DNA from 4 places in the Paenibacillus sp. 01T424 genome. Region 1 is predicted to be linked to each of the others. Evidence: riboswitches for the same ligand, from Rfam matches in the RefSeq annotation. Region 1 holds a riboswitch; each other region holds the start of a gene.
What was found. Region 1 has a riboswitch for cyclic di-AMP ahead of AC1DPK_RS03850 (NAD-binding protein). Riboswitches for the same ligand answer to the same signal wherever they lie in the genome.

Region 1 (7,557 bases):
GCTTGCCATCCGGTTGCCGAATGTGATCGTTCCTGTTTTATCCAAAATCATCGTATTAATGTCGCCTGCTGCTTCAACAGCCTTACCTGACATAGCCAGTACATTAAACTGAGTTACTCTATCCATCCCAGCAATGCCGATTGCTGATAATAGTCCGCCGATGGTCGTCGGAATCAAACATACAAGCAGCGCAATTAATACTGGAATTTCTAAGTGGATATCCAAATAGTTAGCGATTGGTGCCAACGTAACAACTACAATTAAGAAAATAATCGTTAAGCTAGTCAAAAGTGTATTGAGCGCAATTTCATTAGGCGTCTTCTGACGTTTCGCTCCTTCAACAAGGGCAATCATCCGATCGATGAATGACTCCCCGGGGTCACTCGTCATGCGCACTTTAATTTTGTCACTCACAACCCTTGTACCGCCTGTAACCGAGCTGAAATCTCCTCCAGCTTCTTTAATAACTGGCGCCGATTCACCTGTAATCGCTGATTCATCTACGGAAGCCAGCCCTTCAATGACCTCGCCATCACCAGGAATCATCTCACCTTGGGAGACGATGAAAATATCGCCTTTGCGGAGCTCCGTTGATGATACGACTACAATAGAGCTGCCGACGAGCTTATTGGCGCTCATTTCCTGCTTAGATTTTTTGAGCGAATTGGCCTGTGCCTTGCCTCTGCCCTCTGCAATGGCTTCAGCAAAGTTTGCGAACAGCAGCGTGAAAAGCAGGATGAAAAACACGGTAATATTAAAGCCTATGCGTTCTTGAGAATTAAAGTAATTTGGAAAAATAGTCATCAGCAGAACGATAACCGTCCCTACCTCGACAACAAACATAACGGGATTTTTCATCATCGTAACTGGATTTAATTTCACAAAGCTATCGACAACGGCATGTTTAACCGCGTCTCCCGACAGCAAATTATTCTTCTTATTTTTATTCATTATCGTTCACCTCATCCGTTAGCGGAGTGTCAAATATTCTGCAACCGGCCCAAGCACGATGACCGGCAAGAAGGTTAATGCACCAATTAAAAGAACAGTACCAATTAGTAATATAGTGAAAAGTCCATTATCTGTACGGAACGTCCCGATTGTTTCTGGAACAGGCTGCTTGCGAACAAGAGATCCTGCAACCGCAAGCATCGCAATCACCGAAATATAGCGGCCGGTCAGCATGACAAGTCCAGTGCTAATATTCCAGAAAGGCGTATTATCGCCTAATCCCTCAAAGCCGGAGCCATTATTCGCAGCCGATGACGTATATTCGTAAAGCACCTGGCTAATGCCGTGAAACCCTGGATTCGTTATCGCCCCGTGACCCAAATCCGTCATAAAAGCGATGGCTGTGGGCACTAATATAATGAAGGGATGAACTAGAATCGCTATCGCTATCAGTTTCATTTCTCGCGGCTCTACTTTTCGTCCCAGAAACTCTGGCGTTCGGCCGACCATCAGCCCGCATATAAACACAGCTAGTATGGCGTACATGAGCATATTGATAAGCCCTACTCCCTTGCCTCCAAAGACGACATTAAGCATCATTTCAGCAAGCGGAACCAAGCCGCCAAGCGGTGTAAGCGTGTCATGCATATTGTTGACGGTACCCGTTGTCGCAGCAGCTGTTACCGTTGTGAACAGTGCCGATTGCGCGATACCGAACCTTACTTCCTTGCCTTCCATGCTTCCTTGAGTCGCGTCGATTCCTAGTGCGCTCATTGCAGGATTGCCTGTTTTCTCCGATGTGTAAGCAAGGCTTAGAAACACAAGAAACAGACACATCATGGCGGAGAATACAACCCAGCCCTGCTTTTTGTTTTTAGCAAAAAGCCCAAATGCATAAGGCAGTGAAGCCGGCAGCGCCCACATCGACAAGATTTGAATCACATTCGTTAATGGATTTGGGTTTTCAAATGGATGAGCCGAGTTCACTCCAAAAAAACCGCCGCCGTTTGTGCCCAAATGTTTGATGGATTCAAGCGAAGCTACAGGACCGATTGCAATTTGCTGCATGGCTCCCTCAAGCGTTTTAATTGTAAATGTTGGATCAAGTGTTTGCGGCACCTGAAGAGCGACAAGCACTAGCGTGATAATAAAGGAAATCGGAAGAAAAATTCTTGTGTGTGCTTTTACAAAATCCTCGAAAAAGTTGCCGATCGTCGTTCCTTTACTCGTAATCCCACGAACAAACGCGATGGCAACCGAGAAGCCCGTCGCCGCTGACGTGAACATCATCATCATGATGACCGCCATTTGGGAGAAATAAGATAAGGCACTTTCCCCGCTGTAATGCTGAAGATTCGTATTGGTAATAAAGCTGATGACTGTATTGAAAGTCAGTGTAGGCTCCATGGCTGCCATGCCATTTGGATTAAACGGCAGTGCATTTTGGAACCGCAATATCAAATAGCTGAAAGCAACTAAAATTAAATTGGTTGCAACAAAGCTGAGTGCGTATATCTTCCAACTCATGCCCTCTCTTTTTTTGAGACCAATAAGCTTAAATATAAATCGCTCCGTCCCTCCGAATACTTTGTCTAACCGATTGTGTTCATTTGAGAACACATGATAGACGTAAGTACCAAGCGGCTTAACTAACAATACAAGAACGGCAATGACGATAAGCAATTGTAAAATATCCATCTTGTAAATCCCCCTCTATTAAAACTTCTCCGGATGAATTAAAGCATAAATCAGATAAACGAAAACAAATACAGCCGCTATCGCTATGACAGTCATTAGCCTTCGCCCCCTGTTTTCTCAATAACACTGGAGCACCAAGTTAAAAATCCGTAAAATAAACCGAAGCTAGCTAACAACGCCCCGAACATATAAAAATCCTGCATGTAAACCCCTCCTGCATTATTTGTTGCTTAATAGAAAACCGACTTCACCGGTATGAGAGAATACGATATGATCCGCTCCAAGCCCCTTGTAAATAGCCCTTGGATTCCACTGCTGTGTGATGACGTAAATGGACTTTGAGGTCCAAGCTCTACAGCACTGTACAAAGCGGCAGCTAAGCGCCAAGCTGCTCTCGAATATAAATACCTCGCTAATGTTCATCGAAGGAACATTCCAGCTTTGACGATCATTCGTATTGATGTACAAAACATTGCTGATGCCCTGCTTGCGAAGCTGTTTTTCTTCCTGTTTACTATTTGTCAAAACGATAAATTTTAATTGATGAAACTGCAAAGTTCGTATAAATGATTGGCCAGCCTCGTTTAAACCAGCAACAATAATATGCTCTTCCTGCAACCGAATTCTCCTCCATATGGTAAAAAAGGCAACAAAAAAGAAGCCTTGGGATAAGAGGAACTTTTCCCGCGGCTTCTTTGCCCGCAGCAGAATAAGCCGCGGGAAGCACGATGGCTGTTGCCTCTCTCGAGTACACTTACGAGGTTAGCTGTCGGATTCGGGCCTTGAGAGTTGCCCTACGCTTGATCATTTTCAAGCGATTCACCCCATGAAGCGAAGTCGTGATTACACACGAATCGTTCGTTGGTTCCCCCGTTCCTGCTGCTGCAGGACTCAGCGTTTTCTTACATTTTGTAGCAAATTAAGCTTTTTTGGGCACAAAAAACCACAGAGGTCTATGACACTCTGCGGTCGAAGTTAATCGATCACAAGCTTCATCATTCCTCTCTCGGTCCACGCTTACGAGGTTAGCTGTCGGATTCGGGCGGTGAGAGTCGCCCTACTTTGACCGGTATCCATGGCACCTGTCAAAGATTCACCCCTGCTCTGCGTTTGTTCGACTCTCACATCGAACAGGCGCATCGCGTCATTATTGGTTCCCCCGCTTCCGCTTTCACGGAAACTCAGCGATCAGTAAATCGAAACTTATTTATAAATCCTGTATCGAATATTACTCCTCGCTATAAATACTGTAAAGGCAGTCTGCTACCTAATTTAGCCAGTTTCAGCCTTGCAGAGCGATTCGCAACGCTTACATTCATTTCGATCTCTCGATATCTCACTATTTCTCAGTTTTACTCTTGTTTTCAAAAATAGTGTTCAATCCCTTTCCAACGATTTTATGCGTGAATAATCAGATTTCTCTATAATCGAGAATGGAAGAGAATAAACGAGTATTTCGAAGAATAAATATCTTTTTACTGCCATAACGAATGGATTTCTTTTAATATGGCATATGGCTGCCTTTTCACGATATACCACAGTTTTACAATATTGCATTTCGGGTTTACCATAGACGGCAAGCCAATATGGCTGAGTATTATCGGTGAATTATTCAAATCGAGGAGAGATCTCATTGATGTCTACACCAGTTGAAGTACCTTTGCCAAGCTTGGAAAATCATCCTGCTGCCTTGTTTGAAATTAAACGAATTCAAATGTTTGTGCTGCCGGCTTGCTTGCTTGAATCGAATGGTTACCGTGTTTGCCTGAGGCTCTCCACTGCTAATGGTCATGGCTGGAGTGAGCTGTTTATTAAAAAATCCGAGAAGCCTTGCGACTGGATCAGATGGAGCAGTATGCTGCTAAGGTTCATCGGCACACTTCCTCTTGCGTCTCCTTTTGTTTTTCAAACAGATCCAATGATGAAGGACGAGCGTATATTTCATTTGTTTGCAGCCGCTGCTTTGCATATAGAATCCAATCATTACACTTTTCCAAACTGTGAATATGACCGTGAAGAGCATACTTTATTTAAACAAGCTATCTCTTATGTATCGTTATTTTAAGCACTTCTGATTTACAGATGCGTTAATGAAGGGTATAATTAAGAGTAAACTATTTACGCTGAATTTTTCGAATGAAAAAGCGGGGGAACCATCGCGATCGATCGAGATCGATTCGCAAGGGGTGAATCCAGGGATTTGTAACCCTGGTAGGGCTTTCTCTCTAGCCCGAATCCGACAGCTAACCTCGTAAGCGAATAAAGGAGAGATGTATATGTTGACAAATTGTGCACGAAATCTGCATCTTTTTACGGAACAGACCCCTTATTTATCTGTCACACGAATCGAGCTATTCGTCATTCCTGCTCTTGCCGTCGATTCTGCAGGCCATCGCGTATGTCTTCGTTTAACAAGCAATCAAGGCTTCGGCTGGAGTGAACTATTTGCCAGCGACACAGAAGAGCTCATTGACTTAGAACGATGGAGCGACCTGCTTCAGTCTTTTATCGGCAGCATTCCTCTACCACCTCTTAACCAGTATCACTATGACAAAACGGATCAGGATGGGCGCGTTCTCGACTTATTCGTCTCCGCCGTCAAGCATGTCCTAGCACAATCCGCCGATGCAGCCCCGTACAGCAACGACCATGAAGAGTCTGTTTTGCGTCAACGTTCCGTCTCCTACATCTCTTTGGATTAATTTCGTTCATAAGAAAAAAAAGGCAGTCCAGAACAGATAACCTAGTTCTGGACTGTCTTATTGTATTTAGGGATTAAACCTTCGCTAATGCAGCACGCTGCTCTCTGACTTGGTAAGTAGCCAGCATCATGTTGCGTAGTGAAGCAACCGTTTCTTCCATTCCGCGTGTTTTCAAGCCGCAGTCCGGATTAATCCAGAAGAGCGCAGGATCTAGCACTTTAATGGCGCGCTCGATCATGCTGACCATTTCTTCCACTGAAGGTACACGCGGGCTGTGAATATCGTAAACGCCTAAGCCGATGCCTTGGTCATAGGTGTTCTCCTCAAAGCTATGAATCAGCTCGCCATGGCTGCGCGAGGTTTCAATGGAGATGACATCCGCATCCAGCGCAAGAATGGAATCGATAATATCATGGAACTCACAATAACACATATGTGTATGAATTTGTGTTGTGTCACGCACAGCTGAAGTCGATAGACGGAACGCATGCACGCCCCATTTTAAATAGGCATCCCAATCACTGCGTTTAAGCGGCAAGCCTTCTCGCAAAGCTGGCTCATCAACCTGGATCATCTCTATACCTGCGCTCTCAAGCGCCTTTACTTCCTCTGAGAGTGCAAGCGCAATTTGGTATGCGACCTGCTCGCGTGTGATATCGTTGCGAACAAATGACCAGTTTAAAATCGTAATCGGCCCCGTCAGCATCCCTTTTACCGGACGGCTTGTCAGCGACTGCGCATACACGCTTTCGGTTACTGTCATTGGCTCAGTAAATACAACATCGCCATAAATGGCCGGCGGCTTTACGCAGCGGGAACCATACGATTGAACCCAGCCGGCTTTTGTAAATGCGAACCCATCCAGCTTCTCTCCGAAAAATTCGACCATGTCCGTACGCTCAAATTCACCATGAACGAGGACGTCTATGTTAAGCTCTTCTTGGATTTCAATCCAATTTTTAATTTTATCGTTGATAAAGGAAGCGTAGTCCTGCGAGCTGAGCTCGTTTTTTCTCCATTTTTGCCTTGCTTGGCGTACATCCAGCGTTTGCGGGAAGCTGCCGATTGTTGTTGTTGGAAGGAACGGCAAATTCCACTTTTGCTGCTGCAGCTTTTGTCTCTCCGCAAATGGCTTCTGCCTCGTTGAAGGATGCGCCGCTATCGCTGCTGCATCAGCAGCTTGGCGATTGCGGGCAGGAGAAATGGATAAATGATGAATCCGCTCGCCGTTAAGCTTAAGCTCAAGCTTGCGCAGTTCTGAGATGTCCGCCTCATTTACAGTCGCTGTTTCACTTAGCCACACAATTTCATCCAGCTTTTCTTCCGCGAATGCAAGCGCCTCACGCAGCTCTACTGGCAGATTGGTTTCGTTTTTTGCCGTTACCGGCACATGCAGCAGGCTGCATGACGATTGAATGATCGTGCGCTCAGCTGGAATGTATGCGGAAAGCTTTTGCAGCAATTCGAGCTTTTGCTTATAGTCTGAGCGCCAAATGTTGCGTCCGTCTACAAGTCCGATACCAGCGAGCTTATCCTTCGGATAACCAAATTGCTCCAGCGACTTCAAGTTTTGCTCCAAACCATGAACGAAATCCAAACCGATCGCTTGTACCGGGAGAGCAACTACAGCTTCATAATGCTCAACCGCCTCAAAATACGTTTGAAGCATTATGTTAAGCGCTGGCGCTGCTTGGTTCAGCCTTGCATAAATCGATTCAACCCATTGCATCTCTTCCTCAGAGATAGAGGTAACAAGGATGGGCTCATCGATTTGCACCCATTGTACGCCTTCTTGCTCAAGCTCCTTAAGCAGCTGAGCATAAAGCGGTATAAACTGCTCAATGAGCTGCGGAAGCTGCTTGGCATCGTAGCCCTTCGACAGCTTGAGGAAGGTGTATAGACCGATAATGACAGGTTTACCTTCAATGCCAAGCTTTTCTTTGGCTTCGCGGTACGCAATTAGCGGACGGTTTTCCGTCAGTACCGGCGCAGCACCCGCAAGTTCTGGCACGATATAGTGATAGTTGGTATTAAACCATTTGGTCATCTCGCAGGCTTGTGCTTCCTGTGTCCCTCTCGCCATTGCGTAGTAGGTCTGTACGGGAACAGGACCTCCATCATAGGAAAAACGATCTGGCACAAGGCCAAACATCGCTGCAGTATCCAGCATTTGATCATACAACGTAAAATCATTAACAGGAATTAG
Region 2 (7,557 bases), on a different contig from region 1:
TAGGAGATTCCAGTGCGGCAGCGGTGCTCAGCTTGTTCTGGGGAACGATGGTGCTAGGGCGTCTATTTGCGGGACTGCTGGCTGACCGAATGGGTTATTCGCGTTACTTGCTTATTGCTACAGCGGGCGCCTCGGTCGTTTTTGTTTTAATGGCTGTTATGGGTCAGCTTAGCTGGATGCTTGCCTTTGTCGCACTTAGCGGATTGTTCTTCTCGGGTATATTCGGTATCGCTCTTGTTTATGCCAATGAGCTCATTCCGGGTATGACGGAGAGGACAACGAGTTTGCTTGTAGCATTCGGCGGGCTTGGAGGAGCGATTTTTCCTCGTTTGACTGGCTGGATAATGGATCAGTACAATGTGCAATCTACGTTATGGTATATAAGCAGCTTAGTTATACTGATGCTGCTTCTGTTAGCGGCGATGCTCCTACTCGGAAGAAAACAAGTTCACAGCATACGATCCAAGGCTTAGCTGAACTGCAAATTATAAAAAAACCTCCACATTCGCTGTTTCAAAGCGGGTGTGGAGGTTTATTTATTATTAAACGTGTTATTCTAAATGCTTTCAGCTATTTAAGAATGGTTTTGTATACCTCTATGGCGCGCGCGCGTGATGCTTTCAAGTCGACGATGGCACCGCTTTGCGGCTGATGAATCTCTTTGTCTGTCAGATGATTCAAATGAGGCAGCCAGCGCCTAATATAGCTGCCGCTAGGATCATGCGTCTGTGACTGAGTTGCGGGATTCATGATGCGGAAGTAAGGCGCTGCGTCATACCCGAGTGAAGAGCACCACAGCCAACCGCCGCGATTAAGCGTGTTGTCATAATCGCTTAAGTGAAGGCGGAAATATTGTTCGCCAAGCGTGAAGGGACATAGCAGATTTTTAGTTAAAAACATAGCTGTTACCATTCGCAAGCGGTTGGGCAGCTCACCTGTACGATTGAGCTGCGTCATGGCCGCATCAATGATTGGAATGCCGGTGGCAGCTGCAGCCCATGCTTCTAGATGAGCATCTGAGAGCTTGGATATATCAGCGAGCTGCTCGTAACGAAAGAAATCATCATGATACATCGCTTGATATAAATAAAAATCACGCCATGCCAGCTGCCGTATCCATGATTCAGACCCCGGAAGCCCTTGGGTCATTTCGTAGGCTTGGCGGGCGGAGATGGCGCCCGTATTAAGGAAACGTGCAAGCTGGCTTGTATGATCATCGGCATAAGCGTCCCTGCTCTCCGAATAAGAGGCAAGGCGTTCTCGTACGAACCGTTCCAGCTTGGATAATCCTTTGGACGATCCTTGCACGTTTGTGCCGCCTAGGGCGCATGAAACGGATTCGGGCAGAGCGAAGGACTGCGCAACCTTGGCATTAATTTCGCTTAAGGTAGCAAGCTCATGAATCGTCGTTTCACTCATTGGGCTATAGCACTCCAGCATAAAGCTGCTCCACTTGCGATAAAAGGGTGTGAAAACCTTGTATGGCTCCATTTTTCGAGCAAATGCCGGGAAAGCATCTAGATCAGCAAGAGGTGAATCGGCAATAGACATCCATCGGCGGCCAAGGCTGCGTGTGGTTAGCCCAAGCTGCTCATCTCGCTGCCGTGAGTAAGGCGTATAGTCTGTGTGAACAATAACCTCATCAATAGGATGCGCATGCAGCAGTGCTTCGGTGATCGCAGCAGGATTACCATAAAGCACATGCAGTTCCTTTCCTGCATTAGAATAGCTGTGCAGAAGCGAGGCGGCTTGCGCCATGAAATTCCGGCCGCTATGACTAGTTAAACGGCCATCTCCTGTAATAACGGGATCTATGATTAGCAAATGAATGCCTTGTTTCTCTTTTTTCTTCAAATAATCAAAAGCGCGCAAATCTGCAATACGCAAATCCTTGCGGTGAATAAACAAATACATCAGTGATAGCTCCTTCCATAAGCGCAACATTGAACGGCCGCATTCCAGCTGGAATGAAACAGCAAAGCCGCAAGTCATTTGTCGTCAGAGGACAAAAAACTGCGGCTTTGCTAGATGAGTCTACCCGTTCAACCCTCAAGAAGAGGGATTAGGTTGCTCTATTTTACGTCAACGTTGGCTTGGTATGAATCAGCATCCATGATACGACGAGCAGTTACATATCGTCCCTCATAGTACTCGGAGTTAAGTTTGTCAGTTACAACGCCTCTGCTCGAGGATGAATGTACAAACTTTCCATCTCCAATGTAAATGCCAACATGGGATACGGCGCTATTATTGCCGCCAACTGTGTCGAAGAACACAAGATCTCCCGCAATGAGGTCAGCCTTAGCGACCTTTGTACCTTCTTTTGCTTGCGAACCAGAAGTACGTGAAAGCTCAATGCCCATTTTCTCGAACACATAGCTCGTGAAGCCGGAGCAATCAAAGCCTTTCGACGACGTTCCGCCGCTTTTGTACGGAGTGCCAATAAGATCATTAACAATTCCGTTCAATTTTGAGTCAGCGAAAGCGCTTCCCGCTTGAAAAGCGAGCACGAGAACGAGACCCAGGATTAATGTGGTAATCTTCTTCAATTGTGAAACTCCTTCCAATGCCGACGAGGTTAGCTGTGGGGTTCGGTTGAAGGCTCCCTATGATTCCTCGGGCGTTTGAAAAAAACTCAAACGTCGGAATCAATTCACCCAAAGTGGTTCCCCCGTATCCCAATAGGGAATTAGGCAGTTTTTTTATTGCTTTGAGAAATATTCGATTATTTTCAATGATCTCCTGCCTTTAGTGGCAATTTCTAATAATTCTCATGTAACCTTTTGACAATTTGCTTCGTTAAACCGTTCTTTCTGTAATATAAACACGCCATAGTAGTGCTTTCTAACTAAATACATGGAGTCAATTTCATTAATTATGTGGATGTTGTGTAAAATATACCGTTTTGTCCTTTAGGCGCTATATCGCAAGGACTAGCTTAAAGTGCCGTAAACGGCGGTATTTCACCATTTTGCTCCTCATAAATTAGAAAAATCTCATCTATATCACTCGTGAATAAGCGTAGATTCAGACAGCCTAGCTGCTGCTCCAGATAGAGCGGCAGAAATAGACAAAGGAGGCTGTTCATGAGAACAGCCCCCTTTGGGCAATCGAAAAAAAGATTTATTTTGCAGTAACGATTTTTTCAGAAATGAGCTGTGGATCGTTGTTTTTTTGCTGCATCCAAAACTGTACCTTGTATTTTCCGGCATTTTTGAAATCGTAGGAAACGAGCTTGGAGCTGAACCAAAAGGTGTCTTTTTCGACGAACTCTTTAAAATCATCATCATCCTGGCTGCGGCTGTCGATTGTCGTTTCCTTATCATTAGGATCAACGATGGTCACTTTGAACTCTGAAATCGCCATATTCAAATTATCGATTTGTGCTTGCACTAAAAATTTCTGAACACTGCCTTTATCAACCTGTCCGAACATAGCTCGCTTCTCGTTCATTAGAAACATATGCACATTGGGCTTCTGAATAATGAGCTTCTTATCATTGCTCTTCCATTGGACGAAGGCTTGAAGGCTGTCACTTAAAGAACGAATGCTAATATAAACCTTATCATCCACAACGACAGCATCGTCAGTGGATTGCTTATTATTATAAAGGAGCGTTACCTTTTGAAATAGTTTGTCTGCTGCAACCAATGAACCGCCCGATAAGAGCAATACCATGGATATAATAACTAGTTTTTTACGCATCATTTGTGAATATCCCCCATTTTTGATTTTCTTTCAGTTATTTATACAGAACTGCCATCATTTAGTTGCGGTTAGTTGTAAAAAAAACCTCCACACCACAGCAAAGCGTGGAATGAAGGTTTATTTTTGCTTCAGCATCTAGAGGACGCTGAAGGCTTTTTTGGTTTGCTACATTCTTTTCGTTTCCAAAAAGTCATATTGCGCGGCAATCGTCCAAACCTTCATCAGTGTTTGAATGAGATAATAGCCTTGATGCAGAATGAGTGCAATCAGCCCGGCCCACAGCATGGAGAGACTTGTCACCACAAGCCCAGCAGCCGCTCCAATCCCCCACATGATGAGCGACACAGCTGCATAGGTGAGGAAATTTCGGAGAGCGTGCCATAAGGAACGGAATATGCTTCCTCCTGATGCAGCGCTGAATTGCATGGCTAGAAACAGCAGATGRAGTACTGTGCCCCATAGGAGCCATAGAAGGGCGCTAGGCAGCACCGTTTGCAGCAGCTCTGGAATAGAGCCGCTCTCTAGAAGCGCATCCAGTGAGCGCGGCAGCACATACCAAGCAGGAGCCACAGATAAAATAACCTCGATCCAGTAAAGCAGAACTACAGGCTTCCAAGCTTTGCGAATACCTTCTAGAAATCGTGTCCCTCTATTCGATCTGGACTGATTTAACGAATAGAATAGACCGGCATTGAATAAGGGAGTGATCAGCATTCGGGCAACAAGGAGACCGCCCAGCGTCCAGACGTAAGGATTAATGAGATCGGTCTTGAACAGCTGGAATTGTGCTTCGGTCATGAATAGCTGAACGGCTGCTTCTGAAGGAGCGGAGCTTGGATATCGACGCAGCAGCGGAGCTACGACCGAATCAATGAAGCGGTAAAGGAAGAACCCCCAGATCAGCTGATAAAGAAATAATAAAACAACAATGTAAAAATGTTTTACCGCTAACCGCCAGCCTTGCTTCAAATGTATTTTCATCGTTTATCGCTCCTTGAACGCAATTACTTACCAGCTCAGCGACCCGAGCAGTCCTTCAATTAGTTGGACAACGCCGAGGCTCCATCTTGTGCGTTTATCCTCTGGCAGCTGAGCCTGCATGTAGTTGTTAATGAGCTTATTATCAAGCACATTGCTGTTGTTTGGGTCAACGACTGCCCATTCAAGCGGAGCGGAATGCAGCTGTTTATATTGCATATGGGATTCCTGAGTATCCCAAAGCTTTGTTATTTTGGTGCCGTCAGTAAACTTCATCAACACTTTAATCTCTCCATTGCTGCCGCCGTTTTTCTTAACGAGTACAACAGATTCATACATCTCAGCACCATCTTGGGTGACTGGGCGTACATGAATCGATTCGATCGAAAAGTCGGCCATTTTGTTGCCGTAGACATATTGGCTGAAATAATCATTCCATTTCGTTTTTGTTACCTGTTCGACAACACGCTGGAAGTCTGCTGTCGATGGATGCTTGAACTTATACTTTTGGAAATAGGTTCGCAATATTTTTTGCATCGTTCTGGAGCCGACCTGATTCTCGATACCAATGAGCACCAGCTTTGCCCTCAGATATACATTCTCGGCATATTGCGAGTGGCTGGCGTATGACCAAGATTGCTGCTTGAGCGGTGCAGGGTTGGTCATATAGCTCGCTTCCATGCGCAAATTCGGCTCCAAGCCATATGCCGTCTCCATTACTTTATCCTCGGCATAGGACGTAAACCCCTCGTCCAGCCATGCCTCCTCGAATTCATTAGAGGCGACCATTCCGTACCAATATTGATGGCCAATCTCATGAACGACCGTACGTTCAAGATCGTAGCCTGGGTTATCATTTTCTGCAGCGAAAGCGGTAATGAGTGTTGGATACTCCATGCCGCCAGCTCCGTTCGCTCCTTTGGGCGGAACGACGATCGACAGCGTACTGTAAGGATATTCACCATACCACTTGGCGTAGCTTGAGAGTGCGGACTTGGCTGCATGCATGTAGCGATCCTTAAGGTCAGCATGCGCAGGATCAAGATACAGCTTAATGCGTACACCGGGAATGCCGGTATCTGAATAAGCAGTCTCTTCATAAACGAAGTCCGGTGAGGCCGACCAAGCAAAATCATGAATATCATCAGCATAAAACTGGTAAATCTTTGTTGCTTCCTTGATCTCGATAGGCTTTGTTTGGAAGCCCGTTGCAGCGACGGTGTAGTTCTCAGGCACATTAATCCGAACGCTGTATATGCCGAAGTCGCTGTAGAACTCAGAATTGCCATGATACTGATGGACATTCCAGCCCTCAGCTGTACGTCCGCGCATGCCGGCTGTCTCATATACAGCGAGCTTTGGAAACCACTGCCCAGCCATCACGAAGTTGCCGGAATAGCCCATTCTTGCGAATACCTCTGGGAGCTTCACCTCGTAGCTCATTCGCAGCGTTACGGAGGTGCCGGGAGCGATAGGCTCCGGCAAGCGGATTTTGGCCAAAGTAAAATCATTGGCATTGCCATCGTCAGGTTGTACATATTGAAGACGTGGCAGAAGGCTCTCACCGTTCAGCGTTTCTAGCGTAAGCAGGTTCATATAGCCTTGGCTATTGGTTGTTGCTTTGTCCTGGCGCAGCTTGCCGCCGGATTCTTTCATAAACGTGGTTTTGCCCGATTGAAAGGCGTTCGGGTACAGATGGAAATAGAGCTCGGACACTGTTTTTTTGCCAGGGTTAGTCCAAGTTACGGTTTGCTCACCGTTCAGCTGCTTTGCATCATTCGTTAAATGCACGTTGATATGGTACTCAACGACACGTTTGCTCAGCTCTTGCGGTTTAGGTGTGATGACCGTATTCGGCTCCTGCACGGCAGGCGGCTTGACCGACTTTTGAGCAGGCGCTAGTGCTTGCTTGGCGTTAGCGGCGGGGGCGAAAGCATAAGTATATTGGGATTGCCAAGCAGTCCCGAAGTCATGCTGCATCGATATGCCGAGCAGCGCGACTGCGAGTATTACGAGTAAAATTCGTTTGAAATAGCGTGGAGTCATTGAACGTTTCCCTCCCGTTGACAAGCATCTACAGCATGTATATGTTTGCTTTTCGATGATTATTAGCTAAAATGGAATTATTGTATCGGGGAAGGTGTGAATACGCATGACGGAAGAACAAGGACAACCGGCGGAGCCGGTTAAGAAAGAAAAGAAATCACTGTCGCTCAACGTAGTGAGCAGCAAACAACATAAAGGTTTTGGGGCAGGAACGATCGATTTGAGCGCGGTATCCTGTGTTATTATTGATGATGGCGTTGCTTATATTGATGTTGGCGCTATGCATGCAAAGAGTAAAGTAGAGCGTGGCATTAAGTTTACGCCTAACAAAGAGGATACTCCGAACGGTCGTCAATGCTGGATCGTATGGGTAGCGGTTGACCGCAATGAAGAAGGCTCCTATTACGCGGGCGCTACGGCATGCGAGATGCTGATTGATTCCGAGGCGCGTCGCGGGTGGAAGCTTCTCCCGGATCACGTGAACAAGCTGGATCAATCACTCAAACGCCGCTATAACTTGTCCGAGCTTGGCGATGTCGATAAATCGGCGCTTCGCAAGCTGCTTGTGGAGCATAATCTTGAGTGGTGGGATCGCTCCCCAGATGAGCTTAAGCAAGCTTTGAACGTATAACAGCTGGCGTTATTAGCAGCAGATTGAGTTTATTGTGAATTATGGATGAGAACCTCATCGTTCGTAGGCTAGTCCTATCGAATGATGAGGTTTTCCGCGTTGATAGAGGCTGTTAAAGCATTTAAAAAATTTTTTTGGCAGCAAGTGCAGGGTATGCGGGACAAGCTGGCGTCTATTAGATTGGGAAGGAGGGG
Region 3 (7,557 bases), on a different contig from region 1:
TTGCGGACGGAAGGCGACTGTTTATTCTGTCTATCCTTTCTTAATAAATAGTGGAATCCGTACGACATGCCGCCCTTGCCGCAAGGGGCGGTATTTTTATTAAATATACAATCAAGGAGCGGCCCAAATCGTGTCGGAACATATAAACTTAGCAGAAAACGAACGTCTTGATGATCTTATGACAGAAAATGGTTTGAAAATTATACAAAGCCGGGAAGTGTTCAGCTTTTCACTTGATGCCGTATTATTGTCACGGTTTGCAAGTGTGCCAAAGCACGGGCGAATTGCTGATTTATGTACGGGCAATGGTGTTATACCGATGCTTCTTACAACGAGAACAAATGCGCAAATTGATGCGGTTGAGATTCAACCGAGATTGGCGGATATGGCTAGAAGAAGCGTAATGCTGAATAAGCTGACGGAGCAAATAAACGTTATTGAGCAGGATTTGAAATTGTATCCTAAGATTGCGGGTAACGGGGTATATGATGCGATAACGGTAAACCCACCTTACATGCCAATAACAGCAGGTGAGCAAAACGAAAACGAACATTATGCGATCGCAAGGCATGAGATTCATTGTACGCTGGATGATGTCGCAGAAGCATGTTCTAGGCTGGTGCGCCCTGGCGGCAAGGTCTCGATGGTTCATCGCCCTTCGCGTCTGCTTGATATTGTGGAAACGATGCGTAAATGGAGGCTTGAGCCGAAGCGGATTCAATTTGTGCATCCTCATGCAAATGCAGAAGCAAACATGGTATTAATAGAAGCAATGCGTGATGGGAAGCCTGACATCAAGCTTCTTCCGCCAATAATGGTATATGAGAATGGGGTGCAGATCGTTTGAATATACAAAAAAGCTTTGCCGATGCTTCCAAAGAAAATGTTGGAAGCCTTTATTTGGTCGCGACACCAATTGGAAATTTAGAAGATATGACATTCCGTGCGATTCGTACATTGAAGGAAGTACAGCTTATCGCTGCTGAAGATACGAGGCAAACACGGAAGCTGCTTACACATTTCGAGATTGGAACTCGTATTGTTAGCTATCATGAGCACAATAAACAAGCTAGCGGCCCTGAGCTGATCAGATTGCTTCTAGATGGGCAATCCATCGCATTAGTTAGTGATGCGGGTCTGCCGGCTATTTCTGATCCAGGTGCGGATCTCGTGAAGGACGCTATTGAAAATGGTATTTCCGTTATTCCTATTCCAGGAGCGAATGCAGCATTATCTGCACTTATTATATCGGGTCTGCCTACGGATCGATTTTTGTTTGCTGGATTTCCGCCGCGCGAGCGAAAGTCATTAATGAAATGGCTGCTCGATATGCAAGCACAGAAAGGGACCCTGCTTTTCTACGAGTCACCCCATCGTATAAACAAAACACTTGATGCACTTCAGGAATGTCTCGGCGATCGCCAAATAGCATGTATCAGAGAACTGACAAAACGCCATGAAGAAGCGGTCCGCGGCCGAATTTCAGAATGTATAGCATGGTTTGAGGAGCATCCGCCGCTCGGAGAATTTTGTGTTGTGGTGGAAGGATCAGAGGGTGAAGGGGCAAGTGAGCTGCCAGCGGCAGATATTTGGTGGTCTGAGCTTGATCTTGCTGCCCATGTTGCTCATTATGAGGAACAATTTGATCGTAAGGAAGCCATTAAGAAGGTTGCGCTCGATCGAGGTTTGCCTAAACGCGAAGTATATAATGAAGTAAATAGATAGATGATTATTATATATGTGAAATAGTAGACAAAAAAAGACCTTCCTGGCCGGGTTCAAGCGCAGGAAGGTATCAAGGAGTATAAAAAAGGTTAGAATTAACAAGTTGATAAGTACAGTATAACTTATTTTTTTTATTTTGTCACAGGTGTTGGCATTTCTGACAAACAAACATGACAAACAATTTTTCCTTTGAAATAAGATACGTTTTCTGCGTTGCCACAGAAGATACATGCAGGCTCATATTTCTTAAGCATGATGCGCTCGCCATCTACGTAGATTTCAAGAGCATCTTTCTCGCCTATTCCAAGTGTACGGCGCAATTCGATCGGTATAACGACGCGTCCTAGCTCATCAACCTTACGAACAATACCAGTAGATTTCATCATAATCTATTATTGCCCCTCTCAAAATACGTTTCGTCATCGTTCGACATAGTTTTTGCTTTTATGATTACTATAATACCAACGATTACCATAATAGTCAACCAGGAATATTCCCCGGATAGCTGAATTCACAAGTATTTGACTAGTTAGTACGGTCATATTACTCTGTAATAGAATACAACAGCTTCGACAATTTGGAAACTAATTTCCGACACTATTCGACATGAAAATCATTTTTTGTGTCGAAAATATGAACAAAGGAGATGAGAGACGATGAAAAAACAGCTGACCGAAGAGAAAGTTTTTAAGGATCCTGTTCATCATTATATATATGTACAAGACCAAACGATTTGGGATTTGATCAATACAAAAGAGTTTCAAAGACTGCGCCGGATACGACAGCTAGGAACCTCCTATTTGACCTTCCATGGAGCAGAGCACAGCCGGTTTTCACATTCACTTGGCGTATATGAAATTACTCGAAAAATTATTTCTCAGTTTGAACGAAACAGCTATCCTGACTGGCCAGTCGAAGAAAAGCTAGTCTCGCTTTGTGCTGCTTTATTGCATGATGTTGGTCATGGTCCGTTCTCGCACTCCTTGGAAGAAGTATTCGACACGGATCACGAAGAGTGGACATGTAACATCATTTTGGGAGATACAGAAATCAATCGCGTGCTAAGTGCTGTATCGGAGCAGTTTCCTGCTCAGGTCGCTGCAGTCATACAAAAAAAATATCCAAATCCGATTGTTGTTAGTTTGATTTCAAGCCAAATGGATGCTGATCGGATGGATTATTTGCTCCGAGACGCGTATTTTACAGGTGTTAACTATGGAACATTTGATTTAGAGCGCATTTTGCGCGTATTGCGTCCTTATAAAGGGCAAATTGTAGTTAAAGAGAGCGGTATGCACGCAGTTGAACATTATTTGATGTCTCGTTATCAAATGTATTGGCAAATTTACTTCCATCCGGTTACAAGAAGCTCGGAAATTATTCTACGTCAAATATTTCGTAGAGCACAGGAGCTTTACGTGGGTGGCTACTCTTTTCAGTGGATGCCTAAGCAGCTGAAATGCTTGCTTCAGAACACGATGACGGTACACGACTATCTAAAGCTGGATGAAGCGCTCGTTCAGACCGCTTTCGCAGAGTGGGCGGAGGAGCATGATCCTATTTTAAGCGATCTATGTGAACGATTTCTGAACAGGCTTTTATATAAGTACATTACGCTTGAAAACCCGGATGAAGAGCTGCTAAATGAGATTAGCGAATGTTTCTCTTCTATAGGAATGAATCCGGATTATCATATGGAAATCGATTTTCCATTTGACCTGCCGTATGACGTATATCGACCAGATAAAAAAGAAGGAGAAAAGAAAGAAAAAGCGCCGATTTTGTTGTTAGATGGTTTGGAAGATATAAGCGAAATATCCTCTAAATCCGACATTATTCGTTCTATTACTGGCCTGCATCAAGGACAATATCATCTTTATTATCCAGAAGAGCCGCTCAAAAAAAATATTCATCGATTGCCGGATTCACTTCGTAAGCTTTTCAAACTCGATTGAAGGAGCATAACATCAACATGACATTACTTTTTGATACACATACCCATTTAGATTCGGAAAAATTTGATGAGGATCGCGACGAGGTCATCCAGCGTGCGAAGGATGCAGGCGTTCATATGCTTGTCAATATTGGTTTTAACCGTGAAACGATCCCTACAACGATGGCGCTAGCAGAGAAATATGATTTTATATACGCAGCAGTTGGTTGGCATCCAGTTGACAGTATAGATATGCTTCCAGGGGATTTGGAATGGATTGAACGTCTATGCTCGCATGAGAAGGTTGTTGCCATTGGTGAAATTGGACTCGATTATCACTGGGATACTTCTCCAAAAGAGGTACAACAAAGGGTTTTTCGTGAGCAAATTCGTCTTGCTCGTAAGGTGCGCAAGCCAATTGTTATTCATAATCGGGATGCTCATGAGGACATTATTCGTATTCTTCAGGAAGAGAATGCAGCAGAGGTTGGCGGTGTCATGCATTGCTTCTCCGGCAGCTGGGAAACGGCTAAACAATGTCTTGATATGAACTTCTATATATCATTTGGAGGACCCGTTACTTTCAAAAATGCAAGGGTGCCAAAAGAGGTGCTTAAGCAGGTTCCGATCGACCGAATTTTGATCGAAACGGATGCTCCATATTTAACTCCTCACCCGTTCAGAGGGAAGCGAAATGAGTCCTCTTACGTCTCTTTAGTTGCAGAGACAGCAGCCGAATTATTGGGCAAAACGGTAGAAGAAATAGGCGTAATTACGACTGAAAACGGTCGAAGATGTTTTGGTATTGTCTAAAAACGAGAGGAATAATGAGAAATAGAGACCTTTATCGCGTAAAAACTAATTTTTATAGCGATAATCGCTTATTTTTTCCTGCTTTATCCTGCTTTTTCGCTTAAATCGTCTTTTATCGTATCTTTACAATTGACCTCGTATGAAGGTATGATTCATCTCAGAGCAATAAAATTTTGTATTGGATTTCCAGTTTACGCTTAATCTCCATTCGGAGAGCGGGGGAACCATGTACGGTTTTTAATTCCGTATTTTGAATTCTTCAGGGGTGAATTTCGAAGCCATTGCCATGAGCATTGTGTAACGAATAGGGCGACTCTCTTGTCCGAATCCGTCAGCTAACCTCGCAAGCGTTATAGAGAGTGATCAACCTCGTGCATCCATTTTTCTGTATCCCAGTGAATCATTTAACCGGGAAGCCACGAAACAGATCCTCTGTCGACGGCTTCTTTTTATTTTCGAATAATCGGGAATTTGTCGACATAGGGATAAAAGATGGGGGTGGGAGGATCGATAGCAGTACTGGATTGCGTGCTCGCACGCCAATATACTATAGTCGCGTCAGTTGTATCATGCGTAACACTTGGCGGCGGGGCTATGAAGGAGGACCGATGAAGTGGGAATACTCCAGGTTAAGGACACCCATGGGAAACGATCATCCAGCATGTCTTTCGCATTGCGATGGAAGCGTGAAAACTTGCGTTTGATTCTTTTGAGTGCTACTATCTCAATCGCTATGACTTTCATGTTTTTGGTGTTGTTGTACGGAACGGCTGTCAAAAGCGTCTCCGTAGTAGTGAACGGACAAGAAACCATTGTGGAAACGAAGCAATGGGTCCTGCAACGCCTACTGGATGAACAAGCTATCGCAATTGGACCACATGATGAGGTGTCCATACCGCTTAATGCGGCAATAAAGGACGGAGATCGTATAGAGGTGACTCATGCGATACCGGTAATTGTGAAGGCTGATGGCAAGACCTCTACTGTATATACGACAGAGAGAACAGTGCAGGCAGCGATCGAGGAATTACATATTCCAGTTCGTGGTCAAGATAAAGTAATACCTCCGCTTCATACCGTTTTGGACAACGAATTGACTGTAACCGTCGTTCGCGTAGATAAGAAGGTAGCTGAGACAGAGCGTGCAATGCCATTCTCTATTGTGAAGAAGAACGATCCAACGCTGGAAGCGGGCAAGCAGAAGCTTGTTCAACCCGGCAAGGAAGGTCTGATCGTAGAGAGTATCGAGAAGCAGTACGAGGACGGTATTCTTATATCGAAGAAGATGGTCAGCAAAGTGGTTGAAACCGCTGCGGTTAATCAGGTTGTCGCCATCGGAACGAAGAAGGAAGAGCCTAAAGTATCTGTGCTCTCGAACAAGAGCCCGAGCTTTACTTCGCTTACGAAGAGCGGTGTAACGTTTAAGGCGAGAAAAGTACTTAAAAATGTCACGTTGACTGCTTATTCTGCAGACCTCTCTTCAACAGGAAAAGATGAAAGCCATCCGGAATACGGGATTACATCATCAGGCACTCGTGTGCAAGAGGGTCGGACGATAGCTGTTGATCCGAAGGTTATTCCCATCGGTTGGTGGGTTTATATTGAAGGAATCGGTTTCCGCCGCGCTGAGGATAAAGGAAGTGCGGTTAAAGGCAACAAAATCGACGTATACTTTGATAGTACAAAGATTGCGAACAAATTCGGCAGGAAAAAAGGCATCACTGTATATGTGCTGGGGCCGAATAAACCAACTGCAAGCTAATTGAGCGGTTACCATCATCTTATCGCAATAATCAATTAAATATGCCATCATAAGGAGAGGCACTGCCTCTTCTTTTTGCATGTCTAAGGGTCTAATACAGTTTATGTAGAAGGGGATGATCTTGGTGATCAAAGAGATCATTGTCGTTGAAGGCAAAGATGATACCGTTGCAATAAAAAGGGCGGTAGATGCAGATACCATAGAGACGAATGGTTCTGCTATCGGTGAGGATGTATTGAAGAGGATTGCGCTGGCCAATGAGCGTCGCGGCGTTATTATATTCACAGACCCTGATCATGCAGGAGAACGCATTCGCAAGATTGTTGCGCGTCATGCGCCAGGATGCAAGCATGCTTTTTTGCCGCAGGAGAAGGCTTTGTACAAAGGGGACATCGGCATCGAAAATGCGAGCCCCGAGGCTATTCGTGCGGCGCTCTCTGAGCTCCGAACAGAATCGGCAGATGAAGCGGGAGAAATTAGCTGGGAAGACTTAATGGATGCAGGTCTGATTGTACATCCTGATGCGTCTAATCGTCGCTTGGTTATAGGCAAGCTGCTCGGAATTGGTTATGCGAATGGCAAGCAGTTCTATAAGCGCTGTACAAGCTTTCGGATTTCCAAAACAGAGTTTACGGAAGCTTTCCGTCAAATGGAAAAGGAACTGGAGGGATAGCTGAATGAGTCAAGAGCATAGTGAGCTTAGCAAGGAAGCAGTAAAGCCATCCGCGATAGAGGTGGCTACGCCCAAACGCACCAAAGAAATCATTGCGAAATACGGTTTTTCCTTCAAAAAGAGTTTGGGACAAAACTTTCTGATCGATCAAAATATATTAAATAACATCGTAGCGGCAGCTGAGCTTGATGAAACGAAGGGCGCGCTTGAAATCGGCCCTGGTATTGGCGCGCTCACACAGCGGCTTGCCAAAGCGGCTGGTAAGGTGACGGCTGTCGAAATCGACAATAGGCTCATTCCGATTTTGAAGGATGTGCTGGAGGGCGAGGAGCATACAACCGTCATTCATGGCGATGTGCTTAAGCTTGATTTGAAGAAGCTGTTCGAAGAGCAGTTTGCGGACGTAACAGGTGTAAGTGTTGTTGCCAACTTGCCTTATTATGTGACAACGCCAATTCTTATGAAGCTGCTTGAAGAGAAGCTGCCGCTTGAGCATATTGTCGTCATGATTCAGAAGGAAGTCGCGGAGCGGATGGCAGCGAAGCCAGGCGGCAAGGAATATGGCAGCCTCAGTGTAGCCGTTCAATATTACTGCGTGCCTAAGGTTGTCTGCATGGTGCCTCATACGGTGTTTATACCGCAGCCAAATGT
Region 4 (7,557 bases), on a different contig from region 1:
GGCATATTGTATGTTCAGCTGGCTAGACATGGATTAAAGCATAGTCTGCACTGGGCTCGAACGGCTCTGATGACGTCGGGTATTGTTGGGTTTTTAAGCTTTTTCTTATTTCTTGGATACGGTTATTTCGACCCGCTGCATGCGCTTGCTGCTGCTGTTTTGTTCCCGATGTTTCTGCTATCCATGCGCAGAAATCCGGATCGGCCCTATCGCTTGCCAGTTAATGTTCGTAATGATCGATTATGGCGTTTGGCGATGTATGGACAATTTTGTTTTGTTGTTTTGGGCTTTGCGCTGGCTGTAGGCGGTTTAACGATCGCAGGCGTTGGGATTACAGAGGTGTTCGTACAGTCGGATTTGGTTTATTTGAATACGACGCATAACGAGCTGAATGGGGCGAACTTGAAACTCATCCCGTTAATAGCCCATGATAGAGCAGGATTTGGCGGAGCGTTGTTCTGTGCTGCGCTGGCCATTCTTATTATTGCGCTATGGGGAATCCAGCAGGGATCGCGCTGGATATGGTGGACGCTGCTGCTTGGCGGAGCACCGGGCTTCTATGCGGGCTTAAGTGTTCATCTATCCATCGGTTATATCGATTTTTTGCATCTTTCACCTGCGTTGTTTGCGTTATTGCTTTATATACTCGGACTTATTTTCTTGTATCCTTATTTAATGATAAAGCAACAAGCATAGCGGAATTATATCTGATTTATCAGCTGCGTATCGTTGATAGGCAACAAAAAAAAGGAGCAGCTCGCTGCTCCTTTTTCTTATGAAATGATGAATTTCACGATTACAGCAACAGCGAAAATGACGGTCATTAAACCGAGCATGCCGCCAAAGCCGAACACGACGTCCATCAAGTCATGGCGAGGCTCTTCGTTAAAATGCTCGCGCGGGTCTCTTACGTTTTCCATCGTTGACGTCCTCCTTGAAAAAGACCGATTGCGTAAGTAACAACCAATTTACGGTCGTCTTTATGTAGTATCGGTTTATTCAACTTATATTAGTATACTCAAACAGATAAACAGTTGTAAAGCCAGAACCGGTGACAATTGTAAAACAAAGTATAGCCGAGTTATGATAAAATATGAACAGAATCATTTGGCAGTCGGAGGCGAGAGCATGGATCATCAGCAAACGGATCGGGAGCAGGCAGAGCAGCAGCTTGCAGAGGCAAAAGAGACGATACGGAACAAACTAGCTTTGCTCCCGGATCAATCAGGCTGTTACCTCATGAAAAACAGCGAAGGCGTCATCATTTATGTAGGCAAGGCAAAAGTGCTCAAAAATCGCGTGCGTTCTTATTTTAACGGCAGCCACAACGGCAAGACGCAGCGGCTTGTATCTGAAATTCGTGATTTTGAATTCATTGTAACCTCTAGCAATATGGAAGCACTCATTTTAGAATGCAACTTAATTAAACAATACCATCCAAGATATAACGTCCTGTTAAAGGATGATAAAACGTTCCCCTATATCAAAATTACGAACGAGAAACATCCGAAGCTCGAGGTCACAAGACGTATCATTAAAGACAAGGGCAAGTACTTTGGCCCTTACCCGAATGCTTATGCCGCTCAGCAGACAAAGAAGCTTCTGGACCGGCTATATCCACTTCGCAAGTGCAAGACACTTCCAGATAAGGTGTGCTTGTATTATCATCTAGGACAATGTATTGCACCGTGTGAATTTGATGTACAGCAGAGCGAATATGATCGGATGATTCAAGAAATTTCAAAGTTTTTGAACGGCGGTCAAGATGTCGTGAAAAATGAGCTGCAGCGCAAGATGGAGGAAGCAGCCGAGAAGCTCGAATTTGAACGGGCGAAGGAGCTTCGGGATCAGCTTATTGCAATCGATGCGGTCATGGAGAAGCAGAAGATTACGATGTCCGATGCGCTTGACCGTGATATTTTTGGTTTTGCAGTAGATAAGGGCTGGATGTGCGTTCAAATATTGTACATGCGCCAAGGGAAGCTCATTGAGCGGCACGGCACAACTTTTCCTTATTACGGGGAAGAGTATGATGATTTCATGACATTCGTTACGCAGTATTATAGCGATAATCCGGCATTGCCTAAGCAAATCCTGCTGCCAATACCGCCTGAGCTGGAAGCGGTGGAATCAGCGGGCGGAGTGGCAGCAGTTGATGAGGCAGCCGCTACGCACGCTGACGATGTCATTGCATCCTTGCACAGCTGGCTGAAGGTTAAGGTGCTTATGCCGCAGCGCGGACGCAAGAGCGAGGTCGTAACGATGGCTATCGATAATGCAAGGGTGATGCTGGACGAGAAATTCAGACTCATCGAACGAGATGAGGAACGAAGCGTTAAAGCGTCAGAGTCGCTTGCAGGATGGCTAGGACTGGATGAAGTACGCCGAATCGAGGCATTTGATAACTCCAATATTCAAGGTACGAATCCAGTTTCGGCTATGGTTGTCTTTACGGACGGCAAGCCAGACCGCAAGGAGTACCGTAAATACAAGGTTAAGACAGTACAAGGTCCAGATGACTACGAAACGATGCGCGAGGTCATACGGCGCCGCTACGAGCGTGTGGTGAAAGAGGAATTAGCTCCGCCGGATCTGATTGTAGTCGATGGAGGCAAAGGGCAAATATCAGCGGCGCTCGACGTGCTTGAGAATGAGCTTGGGTTATACATCCCGGTTTGCGGTCTTGTGAAGGATGCAAAGCATAAGACAGCGCAGCTTATGACTGGAGATCCTGCGGAGATTGTTCCTTTGCCAAGGGACAGCCAGGAGTTTTATTTGCTGCAGCGCATTCAAGATGAGGTGCATCGCTTTGCGATTACATTCCACCGCGAGCAGCGCGCCAAATCCATGGTGGAGTCGAAGCTTGATTCGATTCCGGGCATTGGCGAGAAACGACGCAAGCTGCTGCTCAAGCATTTTGGCTCGATCAAAAAAATAAAAGAGGCCTCAGTCGAAGACTTCCGGCCTCTATCTATTGGTGATAAATTAGCTTCGCAAATTATAGCTGCCCTAGGGGAGGAGTCGTCGTCATAGACGGCTTCTTCTCTTTTTTGTGACTTAAATATTTTAGAACAAATGCAATCAGTACCGGCAGCACGGAGAAGAAAATAGCCGAGATTATGTTCGGTGCTGTTCCAATAGTGAGCAAGGATAGGCCAACTGCAACGCTGTTGAAGATGGCATGGGTGAACATGGCTGTAATGAAGCCGTATCTGACGAAGATAAAGCTGAACAACAGCCCGATAATCATCAGCTCAAACAATCTCGTCGTAGACGGATAAAAAGGATACATCACATGGCCGAGCGCCCAGAAGAAGGTAGGCAGCAGTGCTGCGGCAAACGTGTTTTTAAACCACCTGCGAAATAGTCCAATACCGAAGAAGCGGAATACGGCTTCTTCGCCAATTGCGGCAGCCCAAGCAAGCACGGGCATCAGCCAAAGAATGCCCATATTGTATGGGGATTGTGAGGCATCTGATGTTTCCCAAGTGCCAATGGACAGCTTCAAGGCGATAAAGATAACCGATTGAATTGCGAATAAGATGATCGCGAATAAATAGGACAAGCCGACGCTGCGCCAAACATAATCGCCATACCCTCTTTGACCAAAACGCGGCCATAAAGCGCGGCCCTGCGCCTTCCAGAGGCCGTCTCCGGCAACAATGGATACATAAATGGAACCTGCCATTGGAATCGCTAGCAGAACACTTACGATGGCAGTGATCGAAACGGTAGCGCCTGCCATATCCGTCTCGCCGAGCGTAGCCCGGATACCATCCAGAACGTTTAAATTCATGATCGTATAAGTAATTAAATAAATGATCGTTAATACGATTCCGTATTTAAAGGATGTATGTTTTCGATACAAAACGGAGTAAATAATAGCTAAGACGAATAAAACGAAGCTCATGAACAGATAACCGATAGAGGTAAGGTATCCAGCTATTTTATCTTGTTTCTCTACATAGTTTATGTAATCGGATGGTGCTTTAAATGTAGGTTTATATCTCGTAATGACCGTCTTTTCATTAATGTTAAGAGCATCTAAAGTGATCATAAACTGTGCATTTTTCATTTCATATCCAGAGAGAGGCATTGCGACCAAATCACCATTTGCATTCAATGATCCAGCTGGTTTCATTTGTTTGTTAATTAAAAATTGTTCACTGTTGAATGATTGATTGTTCAAAAATGTTTTAACCACTTTTTGCATTTCATCTTCTGTTAGTCTTTGACCGTCGAGTTCATCAAGCTTCAAGTTCCAAGCTACGACTTTCCCGCTGTGCATATGCAGATAAACATATCCGCTGCCGCCGCCTACGAATTTAAGATCAACCTGAAACGTATCTGTAGGAAACCTAGGGTCATATTTATCCGTATATGTTTTGACTAGCTCATATTTAGATAAGTAGCCATTCATAATTTTATCGGTTTGATGTACAGCTTTAGCTGATTTCACCTTCAAGCCTGTTTCTTTTTCAACAAATGCAGACGCCTTATCCTCCGCCGCTGATTTCGTAATGACCTTGGTATTCATTTCGCCAGATGAGATAGCTGTAATCATTGGAACGATTTGTACGGCTCCATAAATAATAAAGCAAGCAACTGCTGCCCATATAAATCGTTTCCATTCATTGGGTTTAATAGAATCAATCATAGTTTCACCTCAACTGTCTTCATAATAAATAGCTCATTTTATTACCTTAACATATGAATCCCTAAATTATCCAATGAAAATGACCGTTTGTTTTCAAAAAAATGCGAAATAACGATGTCCAGCAAGCTAGCTATGTGCTGGTTCGTCCCATTGCCCTAATTTGAGCTAATATCGTCCTGTTTGTCATAAACGTCACCTTTATATCAGGAGTGCTTAGGGATTATAATCGTTATCGTCATACTAATTGCATAGCATAGCCGAATTTCCTAAGGAAATCGGGGGAACCATAAAGTTGTCTAAATGGATGAGCCTGCTGAAAGCAAAGCAGTTCAACATTAGATAGCATGGGGTGAATTTTAGCGGTGAAGCATCGTCTTCTTCCGCTGAATAGGGCTGCCTGTCCAGGCCCGAATCCGTCAGCTAACCTCGAAGGCGTATTGGAACAGGACTCATCGCACGAGCACTTGAGTTTCCAGTGCTTTTTTTTATGCTTAAAAACAATAAATGACAATATGACATAATCAAAAAGAAGGGAAATGAATGAAGGTTAGTTGGAATGTTTTGAAGTGGTCACCCCCGCGTATTTTGGTAAGTGGATTCGCTCTTATTATATTGCTGGGTGCCTTATTATTATCCATGCCTTTTGCATCGGTAAGCGGTGAGAGATTGCCTTTTATAGATGCGCTGTTTACGGCAACCTCGGCAACCTGTGTAACAGGGTTAGTTGTCGTTGATACCGGAACTTATTTCTCTATATGGGGTCAAATCATATTAATGTGCCTGTTCCAGCTTGGCGGACTCGGATTTATGACGATGGCAACGCTGGTAGCGCTCGTACTTCGCAAGAGGATTTCGCTGCGTGAGCGGCTTTTGCTGCAGGAATCCATGAACCAGTCGAGCATGGAAGGCATCGTGCGTTTGATTAGACGCGTTATTGTGTATTCATTGACAATAGAGCTTATTGGCGCTGCGTTGTTTGCTTCGAGGTTTGCATTTGATATGCCGCTGGGCAAAGCGATTTATTTTGGAGCCTTTCATGCGGTTTCATTGTTTAACAATGCTGGTTTTGATATTTTTGGGAACTATCGCAGCTTGACCTTATACGTTTCTGATCCAGTCGTCAATATTGCAGCTATGATGCTGATTATTTCGGGTGGACTCGGCTTTGTCGTTATGTCGGACCTGATGGAGTTCCGCAAAAACCGCAAGCTGTCGCTGCACAGCAAGGTCGTGCTATCTATGACAGGAACGCTTATTGCAGTAGGGACACTCGTCATATTTATTTTTGAATTCTCGAATTCGAAGACACTGGGCTCTCTGGACTGGGGCGGGAAAATTTTGTCCTCGTTCTTCCAGTCGGTAACGCCGCGGACGGCAGGAGCCAATACGCTTGATTATACGGCTATCCGGCAAGCAACGATGTTTTTCACCATTATATTAATGTTTATTGGCGCCTCGCCCGGCTCGACGGGCGGCGGTATCAAAACAACAACTTTTGCAACGCTGGTCGGCGCTGTATTTGCAATGATTAGAGGACGAGAGGACATCGTTCTTTTCCGTTACAGATTAGGCAAAGACAGAATTTTTAAAGCACTCACGATTACTTTGATCTCTTTATCGCTTGTCATTATTGTAACGATGATCTTGTCGATGACGGAGGATCAAGCTTTTATAAAGCTATTGTTTGAAGCGACATCAGCATTTGGAACAGTAGGATTATCCGTTGGTGTTACGCCAGAGCTGAGCCTTGTTGGGAAAATAGTCATTGCATTAACCATGTTTGCCGGAAGACTTGGACCCCTGACGCTCGCATACGCGCTTGGGCCTCGTACAGAGAAAGAGCTTTATCGGCATCCAGAAGGCAAAATTACGATTGGATAGGAGACTTTGCAAGTGGGAATTAAAAAGAAACAATTTGTCATCATCGGCTTAGGGAGATTTGGTTCGAGCTTAGGGCGCGAACTCGTCCAGCTTGGCCATGAGGTGCTTGGAATAGATAAGGATGAAGAAGCCGTTCAGGACATGAGCGGTATTCTAACCTATGCTGTATCAGCTGATTGTACGGATGAAGAAGCGCTGCGCTCCTTGGGTGTAAGAAACTTTGATTGCGGAGTTGTCGCGATTGGCGATGACATTCAATCCAGCATTTTAACAACCATACTGCTTAAGGATTTGGAAGTGAAGCAAGTTGTAGCGAAAGCTTTGACTGAACTGCATGGCCGGGTGCTTGAGAAAATCGGTGTAGACCGCGTGGTCTATCCTGAGCGCGATATGGGTATTCGAGTTGCGCATCAGCTTGTATCCCCAAATCTATTAGATTATATCGAGCTTTCCAAAGAGTATACGATCGCCGAGCTTGCCGTACCGCAATGCTTGGATGGCAAGTCATTGCATGATCTTAATCCGCGAGCTAGATTTGGATGCAGCATCGTAGCCATAAATAAGCCTAATGGCATCATTATTGCACCGACAGCAACGGATGTCCTTTCACTTCGTGATGTCATGGTTATTATAGGAACAAATGAGCAAATAGAAGACTTCGAAGCATCCGTTATCCGTTAATTTTTTTATGTAGTGGAAGAGGCTTATCATTAGAAAAGGCAGATTAGGCTGAAATGGATTTGGAAGTGTAATATTGGAAATGCTGAAGGACAGCAGCTATTTTAAAAGCTGCTGTCCTTTTTGCTGGGGAAGCCTGCTGCAAGCTCATTGATCCAAAGACGAACGGACGGGCTGAGGGCGGCCGAATCCGCATGAATGAGCGAGGTGGTGCGCTTTGTATCCTCAAGTTCTCGAATGGGAATGACGGTAAGATCATTGTCTTCAAGCAGTTGATTGCGCATATACGATTGAGGCAGGAGCGTCGCAGCACGGCAAGTATGCAGCAAACGAAGGATAGC

Region 2: linked by a shared signal. The riboswitch ahead of AC1DPK_RS26695 (C40 family peptidase) and the one ahead of AC1DPK_RS03850 (NAD-binding protein) in region 1 are both predicted to bind cyclic di-AMP.
Region 3: linked by a shared signal. The riboswitch ahead of AC1DPK_RS22960 (ubiquitin-like domain-containing protein) and the one ahead of AC1DPK_RS03850 (NAD-binding protein) in region 1 are both predicted to bind cyclic di-AMP.
Region 4: linked by a shared signal. The riboswitch ahead of AC1DPK_RS01115 (TrkH family potassium uptake protein) and the one ahead of AC1DPK_RS03850 (NAD-binding protein) in region 1 are both predicted to bind cyclic di-AMP.

The regions. Positions count from the first base shown of each region.
Region 1 covers NZ_JBFTPZ010000003.1:95,781-103,337, forward strand. Annotated here, with positions in the region: gene kdpB (potassium-transporting ATPase subunit KdpB) at 1-951, opposite strand, end outside; gene kdpA (potassium-transporting ATPase subunit KdpA) at 970-2,649, opposite strand; gene kdpF (K(+)-transporting ATPase subunit F) at 2,668-2,745, opposite strand; gene AC1DPK_RS03850 (NAD-binding protein) at 2,869-3,267, opposite strand; cyclic di-AMP (ydaO/yuaA leader) riboswitch at 3,386-3,556, opposite strand; cyclic di-AMP (ydaO/yuaA leader) riboswitch at 3,648-3,846, opposite strand; gene AC1DPK_RS03855 (hypothetical protein) at 4,286-4,714, shown strand; cyclic di-AMP (ydaO/yuaA leader) riboswitch at 4,761-4,922, shown strand; gene AC1DPK_RS03860 (hypothetical protein) at 4,926-5,351, shown strand; gene metE (5-methyltetrahydropteroyltriglutamate--homocysteine S-methyltransferase) at 5,425-7,557, opposite strand, start outside.
Region 2 covers NZ_JBFTPZ010000044.1:19,798-27,354, forward strand. Annotated here, with positions in the region: gene AC1DPK_RS26685 (MFS transporter) at 1-473, shown strand, start outside; gene AC1DPK_RS26690 (FAD-binding domain-containing protein) at 571-1,914, opposite strand; gene AC1DPK_RS26695 (C40 family peptidase) at 2,073-2,549, opposite strand; cyclic di-AMP (ydaO/yuaA leader) riboswitch at 2,553-2,706, opposite strand; gene AC1DPK_RS26700 (hypothetical protein) at 2,939-3,088, opposite strand; gene AC1DPK_RS26705 (hypothetical protein) at 3,124-3,708, opposite strand; gene AC1DPK_RS26710 (hypothetical protein) at 3,874-4,689, opposite strand; gene AC1DPK_RS26715 (M1 family metallopeptidase) at 4,717-6,732, opposite strand; gene AC1DPK_RS26720 (YwhD family protein) at 6,839-7,363, shown strand.
Region 3 covers NZ_JBFTPZ010000033.1:6,972-14,528, forward strand. Annotated here, with positions in the region: gene AC1DPK_RS22930 (initiation-control protein YabA) at 1-51, shown strand, start outside; gene AC1DPK_RS22935 (tRNA1(Val) (adenine(37)-N6)-methyltransferase) at 179-847, shown strand; gene rsmI (16S rRNA (cytidine(1402)-2'-O)-methyltransferase) at 844-1,725, shown strand; gene AC1DPK_RS22945 (AbrB/MazE/SpoVT family DNA-binding domain-containing protein) at 1,857-2,111, opposite strand; gene AC1DPK_RS22950 (HD domain-containing protein) at 2,382-3,680, shown strand; gene AC1DPK_RS22955 (TatD family hydrolase) at 3,698-4,471, shown strand; cyclic di-AMP (ydaO/yuaA leader) riboswitch at 4,656-4,836, shown strand; gene AC1DPK_RS22960 (ubiquitin-like domain-containing protein) at 5,085-6,233, shown strand; gene rnmV (ribonuclease M5) at 6,358-6,906, shown strand; gene rsmA (16S rRNA (adenine(1518)-N(6)/adenine(1519)-N(6))-dimethyltransferase RsmA) at 6,911-7,557, shown strand, end outside.
Region 4 covers NZ_JBFTPZ010000001.1:291,581-299,137, reverse strand. Annotated here, with positions in the region: gene AC1DPK_RS01135 (dihydroorotate dehydrogenase) at 1-696, shown strand, start outside; gene AC1DPK_RS01130 (YqzM family protein) at 774-920, opposite strand; gene uvrC (excinuclease ABC subunit UvrC) at 1,129-3,033, shown strand; gene AC1DPK_RS01120 (CPBP family intramembrane glutamic endopeptidase) at 2,999-4,657, opposite strand; cyclic di-AMP (ydaO/yuaA leader) riboswitch at 4,903-5,107, shown strand; gene AC1DPK_RS01115 (TrkH family potassium uptake protein) at 5,198-6,538, shown strand; gene AC1DPK_RS01110 (potassium channel family protein) at 6,557-7,219, shown strand; gene AC1DPK_RS01105 (LysR family transcriptional regulator) at 7,321-7,557, opposite strand, start outside.